Regions from separate parts of the Alicyclobacillus sp. SO9 genome, predicted to be linked through region 1. Evidence: riboswitches for the same ligand, from Rfam matches in the RefSeq annotation. Region 1 holds a riboswitch; the other holds the start of a gene.
What was found. Region 1 has a riboswitch for fluoride ahead of GI364_RS09650 (cation:proton antiporter). Riboswitches for the same ligand answer to the same signal wherever they lie in the genome.

Region 1 (10,402 bases):
GAAATGGACCTGGTTAAGCCAATGCGGAGTCGAAAGAGTCTATGACATTGAGTTCACCAGGGATTACGCCACAACATCTCCAGAGACGTTTGTTTACGAACACCTTGCAAGATTGAATTTGAAACGCGTTGTTGTTGGCGAGGGGTTTAATTTTGGGAAAGGTGCGGCTTCGACAACACAGGAACTCGTAGACTTGTGCAGCGATATCGGTGTACCTGTGACTGTGGTGCCGACCATTAAGGTGAATCGCAAAAAAATTAGCAGTACTCAGATTCGAAAACATGTGGAAGCGGGTCGCGTCGCAGCCGCCCACGCTCTTCTGGGTCATCCATATGAGTTGACTGGAACGGTGGTTCACGGAGACGCAGTTGGACGGACGCTCGGTTTTCCTACGGCGAATTTGAGCGGGCTGGACGAATTTGTCATGCCCGCACCCGGTGTTTACGAAGCCCTCGTGAGAACGCATGAGGCAAAGTCTTGTCAGAGCGATTTCTGGTATGCGCTTGTCAGCGCTGGTTACCGTCCCACAGTGAACGGTAATAGCTACAAGGTTGAAGCTTATCTTATGGACTATTCGGGGGATTTGTATGGAAGTGAACTGACCATTGGCTTTCTTCACCGACTTCGCGATGAAGTCCGATTCCCGGACTTGGACAGTCTTGTGAAACAGATGCAGCAGGACGAAGAAGTTGCACGAGCAAGGTTTGGGCTGCTGCAGACCAAGCAAGAGACCAAGCAAGCAGAGACCAGGTAACAGACCGGGCCATTGTGACGGTGAGGGTGAGACAAGAAGACAGCCGGATAAACAACTCAGGCTGGTATTAGAGAAAAATGTTGTCTCTTTACTTGTAGATATAATAATAGAGTTAATATAAAATGTTTAGACGAAAGCATACAAAATATACTAGATAGGCTTCTATACGTGACGTTCAAAACTTGTATAAGAGTTGTTCGGGGTAAGGGGAGTACAAAAACGAGGAGGATGTTTCATTTGAAACTGAAGTCTGTTGTGTACTCTCTTTCCGTAGCAGGGGCCGCAGGTATGTTGTTTGGTGCTACAGCGTTGCCGGCCTATGCAGCTTCACACCGTCAAAGCACCCGTCCACTTGAATCTTCAAGGTCGAATCAGCCGTTCAAACACGTCTACGTCATTATGATGGAGAACCAAGGCACACCGAACATTATTGGGAATTCTCAGTTGCCCTATATTAACAAACTTGCGAAACAGTATGGTTATGAGAACAACTACTTCGGCGTGACTCATGAAAGTCTTGCCAACTATGTAGCATTCTTCAGCGGTAATAACTGGGGCACTCACAGTGACAACCCAACACAGACCTTCAACCACACCAATCTGGTGGACCAGTTGGCGTCGCATCACATTACTTGGAAAGGCTACATGCAGAGTATGCCTTATCCAGGATTCAAGGGGTACTGGTACCCTGACAATGAACCCAAAGGTACTGCTCCTTCCAAGACGCCTCCCAACGCCTTGTATGCTCTCAAGCACAACCCTTTTACGCTCATGACAGACATTGCAAATCATCCTAGTCGAGAGAAAAACGTGGTCCCTTTCACACAATTGCAGACGGACCTGAACCACAATCGCGTACCAAATTTCTCATTTATTACACCGAATGTCATTAACGACATGCACGGTCAGCCGCCGGGTCCAGGGTCGACGGTGACATACAATGATCCCGCTAAGTTGTATCAGGCCGGAGACAACTTTGTGAAACGAACAGTCAAAGAAATCATGTCATCGAGAAGTTGGAAAACAAGCAAGTCCATCATCTTTGTGACATGGGATGAAGCAAACTATCCGTATCCGCCAAGCTCGACCACCAGTAAGCAGTTAAAACAGTTTACCGCGCCAGGACCGGATGCACCTATCGTGCCTGCCGGCACTGTCGACGGCTATAAGTGGCCGGGTGGTGCTTATGGTGGCGGCAAAGTACCCATGATAATGATTGACAATGCTTTTCCGCATCACTTTACGCTCAATACTTGGGCAAATCACTATTCACTGTTGCGTACCATCGAGCAAAATTGGCACTTGGGCTTTATTGGGTATGCCTCAGATTCGCGTCAGGTAAAAACACTGCCTGTTCCCGGGGAACCGCAGTTGAGGCACAGACGGTCTGACAACTAATCTTACCGGCACAGACTCGCTACCAACAGACTCGCCTACCAATTGATGAAAAGTACATCACAGTGCCCCTCCGTTTGGCTGACGGAGGGGCACTGCTCTACTTCTACTATGACAGAGTCAACCTGTGCTCGTGTTGAGGATGTGACTGTGTGGTTTGAACGGAGATGGTTTCGACTCGCAAGTGCACCTGGATTAAGGGAAGGCCCAAGTTAGCTGTTAGGCTTCTGTGAAGGCTGGACAATAATGCTTCAGCGGCTCTCTGAATGTTTGTTCCCAGTTCGATGGCTGCATTGACTTTTACAGTGAGGGAAGGTTCAAACTCGACTTTCGTTTGGCGTAGTCGAAATGGGTGTTGTTCTTCTGATACCACACAAGTAACCAAGTCCTTGATTGCACGAGGATGGACATAAATACCTCCTCCGGAAAACACCGGATTGACGATAAGCCGCCTTCGTTCCTCACCAGTGGTTCCTTGGGGACTCAGTTTTTCCAAGCGGTATTGAATTTGTTTCAACAGCCAGTAGTGTTTTGACTGCTGAACTTGTGATGCTGCAATTGGCATAGCGTGCATCCCGTACATGCGCAGGCGCGAGGCAAGAGCTAACTCTTCGCTTGACACGAAGTCTTCAATGGCTAGCCAGTTGATATCTTCTGTTAATTCCAGGTTGCTGCAGATGGTAAGAATCATCTTTCTGGAGGTGCCTAAAACGAGGAGGTTGTCATTACCTTGGTAATGTGACAGTGCGGTCATGACGTCTGCTCTGTGGTCTTTGTTCATGAAGATGGCTCGTCGAACTGCTTTGATTGCATGCTTCTCCAGTTTTCCGGAGTAACCTGCAATCATCTGTCCGTGAGAAATGAGTACGCCGTCGTCAATGATAAGACCACTGCCGGTCTTCTTTGCCACTTCTTCCGCGACATAGCTTTTTCCGGTACCGCTGGCTCCTACCAGTGCAAAAATCTTCACTACCTGAGCACCTCGTTTGCGTACTTAAGATTTCTTCTCGGTTCCATTTTTCATCATCAATATGTACCTACATTATAATAGGATACTTTTCGTACTGGGACCAGCACAGGCTGGTCCTGTTTGTTCTGGACAAAACACTGATGCAATAACTCCGGGATGCTTCCCGGGGTTATTGCATTGGTCGTTTGAAGAAGACGGCGTTAGTGTTCAAGGGCGGGTGCAGGTTTTTCGGGTTCCCACAAGACTTCTTCTTGGGCCTTCTCTATGACCAGGTTTTCGTCACCAGGCATCAGCAGCATACCCTTCTTGAGAACGTACCGGAGCCAAGACCCAGCCATCCAGCTTGTGAACAGTGCCAGCATCACAAGAATGGCGAAGAAATTCTGGTTAATAATCCCGATGGAAAACGCGATTTGAGAAAGCACAATACCCGGTCCTCCACGGGCGTTCATGGCTGCAGCCAAGTTGAAACTGGTAAGTTTGTCGTTTTTAATGAAACGGCATGTGAAGTACACCACGACTGTCTGCACAATGGTGGCAAACAGCAGGTACAGGACGAAGAACCCGACACTAAAGTCTCGAGCCAGGTTTAACTGTAAACCGACAATCCCAAAATACAAGGGTACGAAGAAAGAGAACGAGAATTCACTCACGCCCGTCCGCAATCGGTTCCATAGTTTGTCTGGCAGCGTAAACTTGGCAGCGACACCGGCCAGCAAAGAACCGTACATGACATCGACATTCAAGTATCCTGCTACAGTCGACAAAGCAATCATCACGAACAGAAAATATCCGAGAAACGAGGCTCTGAACAGGAAATTGGACCGTTTGGAGGTGAGGCGCCTGAGCGCCCACGGAATGACGAAGATACAGAGCGCCAAAAAGCCCAGGGTTGTGCCAAGGCTCCTAAGAATAATAGACAGGTTAATCCCGTTGTGTGCACTGACAATGCCGGACGCTACGGCCAAAGCCACGAACAGGATGATGTCATGAACACCCGCAACCCCGACGATAATCTTGGCGAAGCGTGTGTGCATAATACCGAGATCGGAAAATATTTTAGAGATGACCGGGATGGATGTAACGGCAATCGAGATGGCGATTACAATCTTCAACGCGACAATATTATTGTCAGGACCGAGGAACTGAGCCGGGTTAAAGACATACGTGGAAAGCCAGCCGATAATAAACGGAATCACAGTGGACGCCACGATAATCCAAATTCCGATTTTGGCATCTGTCCCTTTAAAACGATATTGGAACTTAAGCCCGGAACTGAACATCAGCATCATCAGGCCGAATTCCATGAGAAACCCGAAAAGTTGGCTCTCTTGAGGGAAACCCAAAAAGAGCCAGTGGAATGCGTGAGGAAAGAAATATCCCAAAAACGTGGGCCCAAGCACAAGCCCCCCTGCCACCTCACCAATGATGCGAGGCACGGTTAGACGCTCGGCAATGTAGCCCAACAGGTTGGAGGCTAACAGAAGTGCCCCGATTGCGAACAGGAATTTGGCCAAATCTCCGCTGCCAATACTGAACATGAAAACTCCTCCTTATCTCAGGTATCGTGCTATCGTTCGACAGCCGTGAGATACCCTATGACCAAGGAGAAGTTATGTCCAAGGCATGTGTCTACTTGAACAGACGCAAATTGACAGAAACACAGAAAAATAGTGTTGAGTCTAATAACCGTCAATATAGAGAAGGCTCCTGCGAAGTCTATCGCAGGAGCCATTATCCGTTCGTCGGAAGTTTTGGTGAGCTCCATCACCCGTTATTCAATTTACACCATGATATGCGGTTCTTTTTAGGTTTGTTCTTCTGCAAACACCCATCTTGGATTCAAAGTGTACAACGGTTTGTTAATATCCGCCCATTCCTGCCGGAACGATGAGTACAAAGAGTACAAAGATAATCAGAAACACTACAGCCCATTGCGTATAGCCACCGAAAGTTCCCACTTGAATCCCTCCATTCAAAACGTATGGTTCACAATACGCTTTAAAAGGGTAAGTAGGATGGGCGAAACGGTTAAAAGCCAGAAATCAGGGTATTTGTCCCTGCTTTTCCCCTGTTGAATTATACACGTCATACTGGATTCAACATGTCTCAGTATCAGATGTTTGGTATTCGTTATAAAATCCGCAGAAAAGGCAGTGAAAATGTGAGAAACACTAGCTGTGGTTAAGATAATCGCTATTGTTACCGTGTCAAAGTCCGCAGACGTACTTCTCAAGTTTTGAAAGACTCAGTTGTGCAGCAGTAGATTAAGGAATGAATAAGAAGTATGACAATTTGTTGAAGAAAGAGGAGGGATGAAGAGTGTTTAGAAACAGTTCGAATGACGGGGGAAATAACCGGACAAGTGTTCAAACAGTTTTGAAATGGGGAGGCACCTTCGTCCTGGCGGCCGCAGTAGGTGCAGGAACCACTTTGTGGGGGTGGTCACATTTTCGAGCAAACGCGGCTGTGATGACGCCGTCTGTTGCAACGGCACAGCAGACTTCGACACCGCAAAATTCAATTACTTTGAAGACGCCTTCTCCAAATTGGGTTACGAGTGTCGTGAAGAAAGTAAAACCTGCTGTCATGGGGGTCGTGAATTACACGAAACAGACGAACTTCTTTTCCCAAAAGAGTCAGCTTAAGCCTTACGGAGTCGGCTCAGGTGTGCTTTTCTACAAGAATAAGAAGTATGGATATCTCGTAACGAACCATCATGTCGTTGCTGGGGCGGCGAAAGTCTCTGTTGTTACGGTAGGCGGGGTTCACCTCCAGGCACATGTGGTCGGGTCCGATCCGTTCACAGACCTGGCTGTGGTCCGCGTGCCCCTCCAAAAGATAAAGAATGTCCCTGTTGTACAATTTGCCAACTCATCGAAAATAGAGGCGGGTCAACCTGTTGTGGCGATTGGAAACCCGATGGGACTAGCCTTCCAGGATTCCGTCACCTCAGGCATTGTCAGCGCAAAGCAGAGAACGATGCCCGTGCAAACAGAGAGCAGTCATCAAACCTTGGATTACCAATCTGAGATTCAGACGGATGCGCCAATCAACCCTGGTAACAGCGGGGGTCCGCTGTTAAATCAAAATGGAAAGATCATTGGTATCAACGATAATAAAATTGTAGCACAAGGTTTTTCGAATATGGGTTTTGCCATTCCCGCAAATGAAGTAAAGCAGATAGCGGATGAAATCTTAAAGACCGGACATGTTGTTCACTCTGAAATTGGGATTGACGGCTATCCGTTAAGTGCAGTTCCTGTCTCCATGCGTCCTAACGTACCTGTCAATCAAGGTGTGTGGATAAGTGCCGTAAATTCCTCTAAGGCGAAGAGCTCAGGGCTGAAGCGCGGTGATGTGATTGTTTCCATTGACGGGCACGCCGTCACTGGTACTGCGGGCCTTCGTACCTACGTGTTTCAAAAGAATCCGGGGCAGAAGGTGACACTGACCATCTATCGCGGGCAGCATAAGATGAAGCTGCACGTTACATTACAAAAATACAAGATGGTGAAACAGTCGAGTACAAGCTCGTCATCGAGTACACAGCAAGGAGATCCACTGAACCCCTTCTCAGCACCAGGAATGTTTGGGTGATACAGTGTGATTGTGTAAGACATAATTGGGGCTGCACAAGAGGTGCAGCCCCAATTTATTCTTTGCGGCATACGTGTACGCCTCAATGCCAGTAAAACCTAGTTATTTGCGAATGCCGCTGTGTGGTCCGGGTGGTGCTGCCGAACAAGCCCGTGGGGGTCGAGCACAAACTTTCGGGCCACACCTTTATCGAAATCACGATATCCTTGTGGAGCATGACTCAGGTCCACAACTGTTGCGTTCACAGCCTTTGCGATTTGAGCACGCCCGCTGAGGATAGAGTTCATGAGTTGCCGGTGGTAGCGCATCACCGGCGTCTGTCCTGTGACGAAGTGATGAGCTTTGGCCCAGCCCAGTCCAATGCGAATTTTCAGCGAGCCGACTTTGGCGTCGTCGTCTTTGGCACCCGGATCGCCAGTAACGTACAGACCTGGAATACCCAGGCGGCCTCCGGCCCTGGTCACGTCCATGATGGAGTTTAGTACGGTCGCAGGTGCTTCTGTATGGTTTTTGCCGTGACCGTGCGCTTCAAATCCAACGCAGTCGACTGCACAATCCACTTCAGGAGTCCCGAGTATTTGCTCGATTTGCTCTCCGAGGTCGTCGTGTTCAGTTAAATTAACGGTCTCGCAACCGAAGCTCCTCGCCTGTTCCAGTCTGACCTCGTTCAGGTCTCCGACAATAACCACAGATGCTCCCAACAGTTGTGCAGAGTGAGCGGCCGCTAATCCGACGGGACCCGCTCCAGCAATATAAACGGTCGATCCCGTTGTGACCCCAGCACTGACAGCCCCGTGATATCCTGTTGGGAAAATGTCTGAGAGCATAGCGAGATCCAGTATCTTTTCCATGGCCTGGTCCTTATCTGGAAACTTTAACAGTTGGAAGTCTGCATAGGGCACCATCACATATTCTGCTTGGCCGCCTACCCAACCGCCCATGTCTACATAACCGTAGGCAGAACCAGGGCGGTCTGGGTTGACATTCAGGCAGATGTGAGTGTCGCCTTCCTTACAGGTCCGACAGCGTCCGCAGGCGATGTTGAACGGGACGGAAACGAGATCGCCCGTCTTGATAAACTCGACATCCCGTCCGGTCTCAATCACTTCTCCGGTGATTTCGTGTCCGAGAACCAGCCCTTCAGGGGCTGTTGTGCGACCGCGTACCATATGTTGATCGCTTCCGCAAATGTTTGTGGAAACCACCTTTAGAATCACCCCGTGTTCACATTTACGCCCTACATTCAACGGGTTGACGCCGGGACCGTCTTTTAGAACCAGCTCAGGATAGTCGATTGATTCGACGCCGACTCTTCCTGCACCCTTGTACACAACAGCGCGGTTTCCTGACATGTTGGCACCTCCAGAGTTTTGATGTGTGTTACAGTAAGTACAAAAGCATCTTATGATGAGTAAGTATTTCGAACAATGAGAAAACGGTTACTTTATGCACACGCATAATTTATTTTGTGCATCCATACAAAACGAGTAGGACTGTTGGACAGGACCTTCTTATTTTGAAAGGGGATGGTGTCATATGGATGAAACTGTGTCGTCTTCAACTGCGCAAAGACGTGTTTCCAGGCATCATGAGCGCGAGTTCTTTACAGCCATTCAGAGGGGCCGCGACCTGGCTGCTGATTTGGATAAAGCAGTATTAAAACTCCACCAGCGCTTCCCTCATTCAATTCTCATTCTTGAGGACCAGACTGGCTGGCCCGTGAGAACCTTTGGAAACGACGAAGAGGTTAAGCGAACAGGTGACGAATGGAAGCGGGTTCCACTCCTGTTTAACAACCACCAGTTTGGATGTATTCGCTACATGGGTGCTGTCGGAAAGCTTTCTAATATGGACGTAATAGAGATTGTACTGAGCCTTATAGAAATAGAGCACTGGGCAGAGGTTGAGAGTGAGCGCAGGGGAGAAAAAGTACAAAGACTGCTCTCTGAAGGTGTAACCGAAAGTGTGACACGGCTTCTTTCCCTCTGCGGTCTGGTTGAATCCTGCGGGTATATTCTGGTGGCGATGGAGCTCAGCACGAAAGCCGATAAGTTTTTGCACATGGATGAGCTCAGAAAATTTATGCTGGCCCGGTTGTGGAGATACGAATCAACGATGGATTTCATAGCCTTTCGACAAGGTGGACTGATTGGAATTTTTCCTGGAGAACTGGAGGACAGAAAGAAGTGGGAAGAAACTGTTGAAGACTGTATTGTTCAGTGGAATCACTATCAAGAACGTCAGTCAAGTCCGCTTGCGATGGAAGTTCACGCATGTGTCTCCTTTGTTGAGTCGCTGCATCAGTTAGACAACGGAATTCGCAGAATTGATGCTACCTTGCAGTTGGCTGACAAGTGGAATCTATCAGGTTTAATACGCCCGCGGTTCAGCCGTACACTCACAACGGACATGCTCTGCAACCTCGCGGACCGCCAAATCCTCGAAATGGTAGAGGGCACCCTTGGAGCACTTCGGGCCGCAGAGAATGAAGAACTCCTTCAGACCTTGCGCATCTATCTGCTATTCAATCAAAATGCTGCCCAGACGGCAAGAGCACTGTATATTCATCGCAATACACTCCTCTACCGCATCAAAAACATAGAAGAAATTCTTGGGTTAAATCTGCGGAACACAGCTCAACTGTCAGCCGTTTGGTTTGCTCTTGAAGGGCTCGAATTTCTGGAATCCTCCGGTCTTGGGAAGAATCTCAACGGCAAGGACGCTCAGCGTCAGTAACACCGTCTTCTCCACAACTTCTCCACATCATTTACATCATATCTTCATAAATAACCTGCTTCCGCCAACTAGACTAAATGTGTCAGGGACAGGCAACTTGTTACTAAATGGTGTAAGGAGGCAATGGTGTGGAAACAGAGCAGTCGACGCAGAGAAATGAGGAATTATATCTTACTAAGAAAGCATGGTGGAAACGACCCTTTCCCTGGATTGCAGTGGTGATTGTACTTGCCGGCGGGGGTACTTATGCAGTCGTCCGTCAACACACGAAAAAAACTGCGGCCCCTTTGTATCAAATCCGATATATTCAGGCCCGCACTGGAACCGTAGCACAAACCGTCAGTATTTCCGGAACGCTTGAGCCCATAAATCAAGCGACGGTGTCCGCCAGCGGAACGTTACAGTCTGTCTCCGTAAAAGTGGGGCAGAAGGTGAAGGAAGGTCAAGTCATTGCTCACATGGACACCAGCAGTCTTGATTTGCAGTTGGAACTGGCGAAAGCGCAGCTGGCCAGCGCTGATGCCAAACTGGCACAGGCAAATGAGACAACAACCACGACAGTTAAAGGGAAAACCCAGACGACGCAGCCGAATCCCAATGTAGTTGCAGAGGACCAAGCGTCTGTCGACCAAGCGAATGCAAAGGTTGTGTCCATTGAAAATCAGATTGCTGCCTGTACAGTCAAGAGCCCGATAGCAGGCACAGTCATGACAGTCGCAAACCCCGCCTCTACCAGCACTGTTACAATCAGCACGACGAGCAGCGGTTCCGGTTCCTCCGGCGCCAAAGGCGGCAACTCCTCGAGTAAAAGCATTGCTTCCATTACGGATTTGTCTTCGTCGGACTTTGAAGTTCAGGCCAACGTAGCACAGGCAGATGTTTCAAAAATTCATCCAGGTCAAAGAGCGGACATTTCGATGTCGTCAATTCATGGACCAAGGCTGGTT
Region 2 (10,402 bases), 2.3 Mb from region 1:
CTGTTTGCAGGACGATATGGTTGGCTTTGGCCAGCAGAGGTTCCGTGATTTCGTGGAGCGAGCTGCCGGCGGGGAACGGATCGTACAAGGTCATGAGAATAATCGGAGCATCGGTCTGTTTTCGAATTTGGGTAATAATTTCAGGGAGCTTCTTGGCATAGTTGTTCAGTGCCTTCGCAAATATCGCTTGTTGGGTCTGAGGCGAAGTGTTGCTTGGATCTTTAAACATCTGTTCAAGAATATTGTAGGCGGCGGCAATGAGATCGTTGCTGCCTATATCAACGGTTACAACGTCCGCAGTTCGCAAATCGTGCTTCACTCTCTTATTTTTCATATACCTCAAGAGTTGCGTAGAAGTATATCCCGCCATCCCTAAATCATGAACATTCCACTTTTCTTTTTTGCCCACTAGAAACGGATAGGCATATTTTGACGGCGTGCCCTGTTTCCCTGGTACAACAGGAAGCTTTGACCCTGGCAGATGTTCACCAAACGTAATAGAGTCACCAAGGCTGACCAGGCTCACACCTTCGTTTTGATTTTTAGCATTGCTTGGGCTGGTGGACAGCGTCAGAGATTGAGGCGTTGCTTGTTGCCCGCAGGCAGACACACTGAATGAAACAACGACAGACGCCAACAGGAGTTTCGCCACAGAGTGTGTCAAAAAACGATTCGTCGAGTTGTGTGGGCTCTTGTTCACTTCTTGTTCCCCCAATCATGTCCACGTGGACAGGCGCATACATTTTGGAAGAGGATGGCGCTGCCCATTTCTTTGGTCGATTCGGCCCCTGACAATCCGAAAGCTGGCGAAGGGGGATAAGGTTGCTAAATCACATACATGACTTACTCGAAATTCTAATGATGTCACTGGCATTAGGTATGGATGCCTTTTCCCTCGCCGTCGGTCTGGGGCTTCAAGGTATCAAACGCGACACTGCCTGGCAGCTTGTGACAAATATCGGACTTGCCCATGTCTTTATGGCATCCGTTGGGCTTGTCGCAGGAATGGTCGTACAAGGCCTCCTTGGTCAGGTTGCCCAGTGGTTCAGCGCGTTATTGCTGATTGGGCTTGGGCTTCACATGGTCTATTCTACTCTCTTCTCGGGGGAAAGCGAGAAGTCCTTTAATCCGCATTCCCTTGCAATTCCTATATTTTCTCTCACAGTTTCTTTTGACGCACTCTCAGTTGGATTCAGTCTTGGTCTGCGGAGTACAGCTTTCGGCGTTGTCTCGGTTCTGTCCTTCGGGATAATCGGCTCGATGATGTGCCTGCTTGGACTGTGGTTGGGGAAAAGAGTAACTTCATTGGCGGGAAAATACGGAGAACTGCTTGGTGCTGCAATTCTGATTGGATTCGGAATCCATTTTCTTATAAAGTAGCAGGCTGTTGCATGGTGTTTTTGACAAGGGCTATACTGTAGACAGCAAAAGTCTTGCGGAAATGACTTGGATAGAGTGGCTTTGGTCATGAGCCTGCTGCGCTTTGTGACTAGGAGCTTGCGTCTCGTTTGGTTTAGACAATTTTAGTTGAAACGGGCTTGGTTGAGACAGGAGGGTCTGACCCTTATGCATATTGTGTTTGTATGTACGGGTAATACTTGCCGCAGTCCGATGGCGGCTTTTTTACTGCAGCAAAAGTTACAACAGAAGGGCCTGAGCTGGACGGTAACGTCAGCAGGACTATTTGCTGCCCCGGGGATGCCTATGTCAAAACACGCGGTTGGGGCGCTGGATGAACTGGGGATTAACGGATCGGCCCATTATTCACAGCAATTGAGCCCCGAATTGATTGCTTCCGCATCTTACGTGTTTACAATGACAGCAGGTCACCGCGCCGACCTTCTGGCACACTTTCCCGAGTTTTCATCCAAAATTCATCAACTCGCTAAGTTCGCGATGGGTGCGGATACGGACAGTGAGAACGCGGGACGATATGATATCGTAGACCCATTTGGCGGTTCCAAGCAGGAGTATAAACAGTGTGCCGCAGAGCTCAATAAATACATTGATTTGCTGATTGATAGACTGAACGGGACAGGGCCCGACACAGGTACAAAGTAAAAAGCAAATAACAGTAAGGGGATGGAATCGATGAAAGTGGGAATTGGCAGCGATCACGCAGGCTATAGATTGAAAAAACTACTCCTGCCCATGTTGGAAAAGGAAGGTTTTGAACTCACTGATGTCGGAACCTACTCCGAAGATTCCGTTGATTATCCTGACTTTGCGGTTCAGGTTGCGAAGGGCGTTGCCTCAGGTGAGTACGATAGAGGTGTTTTGATTTGTGGTACAGGCCTTGGTATGGCAATCAGTGCCAACAAGGTATCCGGAATTCGTGCAGTAACAGTCCATGACACATTCTCGGCTGAAATGGCTCGCAGGCACAATAACGCCACTGTGATGACCATGGGTGAACGCGTCATTGGTCCGGGATTGGCTGCAGAAATCGTGAAAGTCTTCTTGACCACTGAGTTCGAAGGGGGAAGACACCAGCGCCGGGTTGATAAAATGACTGAGATTGAGCGGCAGAACCTGGATGCTACATGTTGACTTGCCATGTAAATCACAGCTTCTGACGAGAGGAGAATGAGGTTGTGAGCGACATTACAATGGAATTGACGGAATGCTTGGAAGACCTGCGTGATGCGGCTTCTCTGCAAGCAGGGGATGTGTTGATTGTTGGTGCTTCCACCAGTGAACTGTTGGGGAAACACATTGGCAAGGCTACTTCACTCGAAGTTGGACAACAAGTTGTCCAAGCGTGTCTCGACTTTGCAGAGAACACGGGCTGTTCCGTCGCTTTTCAGTGCTGTGAGCATCTGAACCGGGCGGTTGTGGTGGAGAGGTCCGTGGCTCGTCAAAAAGGCTGGCGTGAAGTAAATGCGATTCCTGTTCCTGGTGCAGGAGGAGCAGTTGCGGCTCACGCCTTCTTTGCGTTGCCAGGTGCCTGTTTGGTTGATGCAATTGAGGCCGATGCCGGCATTGATGTCGGCGACACACTGATTGGCATGCATCTTCGACATGTCGCCGTACCAGTGCGGGGCAGACGCACAGAAGTGGGGCAAGCCCATATAACGATGGCACGAACAAGAGGGCCTCTGATTGGCGGAGCAAGAGCCGTCTATGATGTAGAAGAGGCACGCAGACGGGTATTTCCCGACTTGGACAAGCACACAAGCGGCTCAGTGGGCACTGACAGCCCGGCGCCGAACGAGCCGAAATCAGGCGCAACTGAACCAGGGAGCACCTGCGATTAGGTGTGTTGAATGAGTTGAATGGGTTGAATGAGTTGAATGGGTTAGACCTGTTGAATGGAATTCGCGGCAGACGGGTTGGTACAAATCGTGTAAGATAAAATCAGACTGAGAGAGGGAGAAAGAGAGGGATTTGGTTGGCTAATTTGAAAGACTGGGACAATGAAGTTGCAGAAGCAATGGAGCAAGAGTTGCAGAGACAGCGAAATAAGATTGAGTTGATTGCGTCAGAAAATTTTGTAAGTGAAGCTGTTATGCAGGCAATGGGCAGTGTTTTGACAAACAAGTACGCTGAGGGCTATCCAGGTAAACGTTATTACGGCGGCTGTGAGTACGTGGATGTCGTGGAAAACCTGGCGCGGGATCGGGCAAAGGCACTCTTCGGTGCCGAACATGCAAATGTACAGCCTCACTCTGGTGCTCAGGCCAACATGGCTGTCTATCATGCCATGTTAGATCCCGGTGACACTGTACTTGGAATGAACCTTTCTCACGGCGGTCACTTGACCCACGGGAGTCCTGTAAACTTTTCCGGAAAACTATACAACTTTGTCGCCTACGGCGTAGATGAACAGACGCAACGCATCGACTACGATAAAGTCTTGGCTGCGGCCAAGGAACACCGCCCCAAGATGATAGTCGCCGGCGCCAGTGCTTATCCGCGGATTATTGACTTTAAAAAGATGCGTGACATTGCTGACGAAGTCGGAGCCTATCTCATGGTCGACATGGCCCACATAGCAGGCTTGGTTGCAACAGGCCACCATCCTTCTCCGATTCCCTATGCCCATTTTACAACGACAACCACGCATAAAACCCTGCGGGGTCCTCGCGGCGGCATGATTCTGACAACCGAGGAGTTTGCGAAAGCCATTGACAAAGCCATTTTCCCCGGTATTCAGGGCGGCCCGTTGATGCACGTCATTGCAGCCAAAGCTGTCGCCTTTGGAGAGGCGCTAAAGCCCGAATTCAAGGATTACTCCAAGCGGATTGTTGAGAATGCAGCGGCTTTGGCACAAGCCTTGGGTGCCCGCGGATTTAAACTGGTTTCAGGCGGCACTGACAACCACCTTCTGCTGATTGACGTAAGAAACTTCGATTTAACAGGTAAGGAAGCAGAACACAGGCTGGACGAAGTCGGTGTTACGGTCAACAAAAACACGATTCCATTCGATCCCGCCAAACCCTTCGTCACCAGCGGCATCCGCATTGGTACACCTGCCGTCACGACTCGCGGCTTTGATACACAGGCTATGAGCGAAATTGCAGACATCTTCAAGGTAGCCCTGCAGAGCGAGTTTGGCGATGCAGCCCTGGCCGAGGCACGGGGCTTAGTCGATGCGTTGACAGTGCGCTATCCCATGTATGAAGGGTTGAGCTACGCACAGTAACTAGTAACTGCCGCCGAATCCCTATGCCGGTGTACGGTTGGCGGTCACCAAGATAGTGGAACAATGCCATCTTGTCTTGTCTCTCCTCTGAGTAGAATCTGGGTAAAATTGGACCTGTCAACACAACCAGTTCTATGAGGAGGATGACAAGATGGTACCACTCATGCAGGCTCCCGGTCCAAGCCACTTCGTTCGGAAACATCCGTTCGTTAGTGATCCTTTTGCTCCCTATTACGACGCGGGCCAGCCAATAGTGATCGATGCGATCACTATCACCAGCCGCCGTCTACAATAGGGATCCCGTTGCGCCCTATTACCTACGCTCCACCTTGCCCCTCTCCGCGGTAGTGATCATTTCGCTCCCTAATGTCTCGGGCCGGGTGGCAATAGGGATCATTGGGATCACAATTGCATCGCCCTTTGCCAAATAGGGATCATTCGAGGCACTAACCGGCTCGCCGACGGAGCCCGGGCCCATCCCGCCAGCCATTCCGTCAGCATCAGACAGCGCGATCGACGAAGAAGGTGAGCGGAAAAGTTCCTTTTATTCGACTTATATCACCGGATTCCCATTGTAGACCATAATATGATGAATTTGGTTTAAAACAAGACGGTACCACTCATGCAGGCTCCCGGTCCAAGCCACTTCGTTCGCAAACATCCGTTCGTTAAGGATCCTTTTGCTCCCTATTATGACGCGCGCCAACCAATAGTGATCGATGCGATCACTATCACGAGCCGGCTTCTACAATAGGGATCCCGTTGCGCCTTATTACCTACGCTCCACCTTGCCCCACTCCGCGGTAGTGATCATTTCGCTCCCTAATGTCTCGGGCCGGGTGGCAATAGGGATCATTGGGATCACAATTGCATCGCCCTTTGCCAAATAGGGATCATTCGAGGCACTAATCGGCTCGCCGACGGAGCCCGGGCCTGCCCCTCAGGCACTAATCGGCTCGCTGACGGAGCCCGGGCCTGCCCCTCAGGCACTAATCGGCTCGCCGACGGAGCCCGGGCCTGCCCCTCAGGCACTAACCGGCTCGCTGACGGAGCCCGGGCCTGCCCCTCAGGCACTAATCGGCTCGCCGACGGAGCCCGGGCCTGCCCTTCAGGCACTAACCGGCTCGCCGACGGAGCCCGGGCCCATCCCGGCAGCCATCCCATTCACTCAGCCGACGGCCTTACATCGTGTCCGGGGACGGAGATGTACCGCAGTTGACGGAGACTCTGTCTACTGGTTACAATGAAGCCACAGGACGGCGTGAGTCGTCACAAGTACATTGTAAGTATTGCAAAGGTGATGGAGCTCACCGAGAAAACTACCTTCGTGGTTGATGGCTCCTGCGAAACGCATTTAGGTTCGCAGGAGCCTTTTTGCGTCAAACATCGAAGGAGGGGCATTATGAACATCTTTGCAATTGCTGTTTTTGCTGCGTTGGGAGGCGCTTCACGCGTCTTGTTGGAACACCTGCTTGGTCCCGTCGTGGGAATGGTTCCGGCGTTTCAGATGCCATTTGCTACTCTGGTAAGCAACCTGGTTGGGTCGTTCTTCATTGGCTTCTTCTATATTGCGGCATCACGCAGGCGGGTGCGTGAATGGCTTCAACTCGGCGTCAGCGTGGGTTTTCTCGGGGCCTTTACCACCTTTTCCACGTTTACACTCAATATCTTACAAGTCGCAACGAACAATCCTGCTGCAGCGCTGGTGTACACCGGACTAAGTCTGGTTGGAGGTGTATTTCTGGTCTTGGCTGGAGAGTCTCTTGCAGAATCTTGGGTGCGCCCCCGAATCAGTCCCCGAATCAGTCCCCAAATCACCCTGAGTTCGGAAGATGTCGCCGAGACACCCTCGGCTCATCGCGATCTAAAGGGGATGAGGGAATGAGCTTATCGGCCGAGGTGGTGGTTGGGGTGGGTGCAACAGCGGGATCGGTATTGAGATACGGCATTGGCAGCCTGACCGTACGCATTTCCCAATCTGATTTTCCTTGGGGCACCTGGGTTGTGAATGTGTTTGGGGCCCTTCTGCTGGGGCTGATATTTCGGAACCTGGGTACTGTTTCTGCGGATGTGAACTGGTGGCTGCTACTTGGTACCGGATTTTGCGGGGGATTTACAACATTTTCCACGATGTCCGCAGAAAGTCTGCATTTGGCAAGGAAGAGCAAGAGAAAAGCGTTCATTTACTTAGGGAGTTCACTGCTTGCCGGGTGTTTCGTCGTGTGGGTCAGCCTGATACTGTAATCCGATGCGATTGTAAGATCGAGTAAGATCGATCTCGTTAGTTCTCAAATGCTGCCGTCCCACTCACTGTATGTCAAATGTTGCGGTCGCTAATGTGGCTAATCTCGTCTAAAAGTAAGCGAATGGAAATGCGATCGTAAACTGGTCGTAACATTTAATCTGTATACTTTGTTTCATAGGAAGACTGTATCACTGCCACTTGTAAGCATGCCCGTTTACCACTTGATGTGTCTGGTATGCCCGGGTTGCGAGTTGGATTGTCACCAAACATGGGCGTAAGGTAAGAAAACGAGGCGATAAAGGTGACAGTTAAGTGTTTCTGTATGAGGTGCCAGCAGGAGATTTCTCACGAAGAAATGCATCGAATCTTCCAAACGTGCTTTAAACGCCAAAGGGGACAAGATATGCACACTGGATTTTGCAGCAGATGTAACTCACCAGTGCAATGTAGCTCCGTAATGTCATCCCGTAATGTGCACACGTAATGTGATATATCGCAGCGTTTGAATGAAAAGGTCGAACTGTCGAGCGAGACTGAGCGACCACCTTCTCCGGATGCAGGCGAGGATGGCCGCAGAACTCATTCATTTTTCATGAAAAATGCCTTCCTCAAGGCTTGGATACTTGAGTGAGAAACCCAAATGTCTTATTTTGCTCGTGTCTAACACTAATGTTGCCTCCATGACTCGACGCAGCATCGGGGGAATGGTTGCTTGCCCTTGGGGCTTTCGGTCTGCAGTACCCAAAGATTTGCGAATAATGGAGGCGGCATCGTGGACTGTCAGCGGCTGGTCATCGGCGACGTTATAAATTCCCGGAGCATAATCGGAACTTGCCAGCATTAAAATGGCTCGAACCACGTCCTCTCGATGAACAAAATGGGTGGTGTTGTTCCCTTCGACCATCGCCGCTAACTGAGGAAATCGAGTTATCGACGGACTTCCCGCACTGTACACCTGTGGAATTCGGATAATCACAACGTCTGTCTTATCATTGCCGAGGGACAGGAGCTGCTCCTCAGCTTGCATCTTTGAAATTGCATACGCATGATCACGTAAGGGATTACACACGGTCCCCTCAGACGCCGGCGGTGTGACAATGTCTCCATAGACGACAGCAGCGCTCAAATAAATGAAGCGTCGAACGCGGTGTTTGATTGCATCTTTCATTAAACGCCTTGTTCCATCTACATTTACGGCCGTTAGATTTCCATCAGAAGGTCGCATACCGCCACCTAAATGAAATACCGTCTCGACATCCTGGGTCACGTTCTCGAGTGAGTCGGGAACAGCTAGGTTTCCAACCACCTGCTCGATGTTCTCAAGTGAATCAATGGGGTCAACGCGGCTTCTGACTAATACTTTTACATCATGCCCAGAAGCTTGCAATGAGTGTAATAAACGATTGCCAATGTATCCCGTGGCTCCTGTAACCAACACCTTCACTTGCTTTCCCCCTCATTATCTAACAAGTTCAAATTCAACACTGCCTTCTGCAGGAGTTTGACAACGAAAGCTTCCTCTTCGGAGGTAATACCGTTCATCATTTGTGGGCGAAGGACCTCAATGGGATTGGGTATATCTACCCAGCTTTGATGGCCCTCATGTGTCATCTTGAGTCGTTTTATTCGTCTGTCAGACGGGTGTTCTTCTCGGACGAGCCAACCTTTTTTCACTAGAGAATCCACAATTCCGGTCAATGTTCCCGATTCAACCTTCATAGTCGTTTGTAGTTCCTTCTGAGTAATGCCATCAGGACTGTCGGAACCGGCTATGCGGTATAAAACTTCCCATTGGCTCCTAGCTAAGCCGTAGGGGCGCAGAACCTCATTCGTGTGGATTGTGATTTCATGGTAGACACGGCGGACCCAATGTCCCAAATTGTTTACAAAAACGTCTGTAGGATCTATCTGGACCCCTCCTCCTGTACCCCTCCGCAAAATACTTTGTACATATTTAATTAGTACCAAACTAATTGGTGAGATGCAACTGCAAGAATGATTTCAACTCCCGTGGGACTGTTAAACTGGGCGATGTAACACTCAGCCACGGCGTATGTCATGTCTTCGTATTTCCGTGTTTTGCGCATGTTCTCTGTTTATTAGGGTGCAACTCCTGCTGTTTGTTTGTTAAGGACTTTCAATCGGCGGTCGGCAGTGGTCAAAATCAGGGCAATCGCGCTTATCGTTATCATGATGAGTGCAATATGATGAAGACCGCCGTCGGACACCCTTGCGTGAAAAACAATACCGATGAGTGCTGAGGAAGCAATTGAACCGATGTATCCGAAGGTCCGGAGCAGTCCTGAAGCGGTTCCAATTTGCTCGGAAGTCACCTGCAGGTACAAAGCTGTCTGGTTGGCACTAGCCATCGTACCCATCGTGACGCCGAACACTACCGTAATGAGCACAATCCAGACAATTGAAGTACTCCCGGTGAGAAAGAGCACGCCAATCGAGGCAACAATGGACGATCCCGCACAAACAAGCAACGGGCCCCGCACCAAGTTTCTTTTCGAAACAGGGCCAACAATGATCGCCGAAACAACGCTCATAGGGAGTATGAGTAGACCGGCTTCGAGTGCTGACGTTCCCCGTGCCGCACCAATCCATTCAGTAACACCGTAGAGGACTGTGTAGATACACAGCGTGATTAAGGAAAACCGTACGTAGGTTCGGGCTAAGGCTAAGTTGGTAGCGAGCATACGCACATCGATAAAAGGATGGTTTGACTGAAGCTCCCACCATATGAGCAAAACACCAAATACGACAGAGAGAGCTAAAACAATCCACTCGGCACGAGGCAGCGAGAAGAGGAAGACCATCAGGGCAGTGATGGTTGCAGCGAATCCGACAATACCGGTGATATCAATACGAGATAGGACTTGTCCAATGGTTCTGCCGCCGACGATAGGTCCGTCCTTTGGAATCCAAAGAGCAGCCATGACAAATGCAACCAGCGCAAAGGGGATATTCACCAGAAATACTGTCCGCCACCCCCACGCATCTACGAGCACTCCGCCAATGGGGAGTCCCACAGCTGCTGTAGCCACTCCGGCAATTTGGAGTGCACCCAGTACGTTTCCGGGCGGTTTTGCCATCCCTGCCGACTCTGCACGTCTGCGAATCAAAAGCATGGCAGACGGGTAGGCGGTAGAAGTTCCAATGCCGATAAGAATCCGAGAGAGAATGAGCATGGTTAAGTCAAGTCCAAATCCACCCAGCAGACCGCCCAAAAGCACCAGGAGAATGCCTGTTAAGAAAACCCTGCGGGGGCCGAATTCCACAGAAAGCTTTCCGGCAGTCGGTTGAGCAATCGAACTCGCCAGATAGAGGGCGGTAACGAGTACTGTGGTTTGTGCAACCGAAACATGCATAAATGCCGAAATGGGCACTAATGCTGTGGCTAGCATTGAGCTGTTAATTGGGTTCAACGTTGAACCCATATACATCGGTGCAACGAACCTCCATGAGAATGGGTTCTCGTTGTGCATTCTTCGCTTCACTCCTTACAG

Region 2: it holds a riboswitch for fluoride, as region 1 does, so the genes downstream of both, GI364_RS23420 (fluoride efflux transporter FluC) here and GI364_RS09650 (cation:proton antiporter) in region 1, are expected to answer to the same signal.

What each region holds. Positions count from the first base shown of each region.
Region 1 is NZ_CP066339.1:2,136,440-2,146,841, forward strand. It holds gene ribF (riboflavin biosynthesis protein RibF) at 1-754, shown strand, start outside; gene GI364_RS09640 (alkaline phosphatase family protein) at 992-2,152, shown strand; gene GI364_RS09645 (isopentenyl transferase family protein) at 2,259-3,119, opposite strand; gene GI364_RS09650 (cation:proton antiporter) at 3,320-4,660, opposite strand; fluoride riboswitch at 4,838-4,900, opposite strand; gene GI364_RS09655 (S1C family serine protease) at 5,442-6,719, shown strand; gene fdhA (formaldehyde dehydrogenase, glutathione-independent) at 6,818-8,071, opposite strand; gene GI364_RS09665 (PucR family transcriptional regulator) at 8,256-9,455, shown strand; gene GI364_RS09670 (efflux RND transporter periplasmic adaptor subunit) at 9,584-10,402, shown strand, end outside.
Region 2 is NZ_CP066339.1:5,009,065-5,019,466, reverse strand. It holds gene GI364_RS23450 (GDSL-type esterase/lipase family protein) at 1-700, opposite strand, end outside; gene GI364_RS23445 (manganese efflux pump MntP) at 823-1,380, shown strand; gene GI364_RS23440 (low molecular weight protein arginine phosphatase) at 1,567-2,061, shown strand; gene rpiB (ribose 5-phosphate isomerase B) at 2,092-2,550, shown strand; gene GI364_RS23430 (TIGR01440 family protein) at 2,595-3,257, shown strand; gene glyA (serine hydroxymethyltransferase) at 3,392-4,645, shown strand; fluoride riboswitch at 5,933-5,996, shown strand; gene GI364_RS23420 (fluoride efflux transporter FluC) at 6,048-6,530, shown strand; gene GI364_RS23415 (fluoride efflux transporter FluC) at 6,527-6,889, shown strand; gene GI364_RS23410 (NAD-dependent epimerase/dehydratase family protein) at 7,474-8,334, opposite strand; gene GI364_RS23405 (MarR family winged helix-turn-helix transcriptional regulator) at 8,331-8,768, opposite strand; gene GI364_RS23400 (MFS transporter) at 8,990-10,381, opposite strand.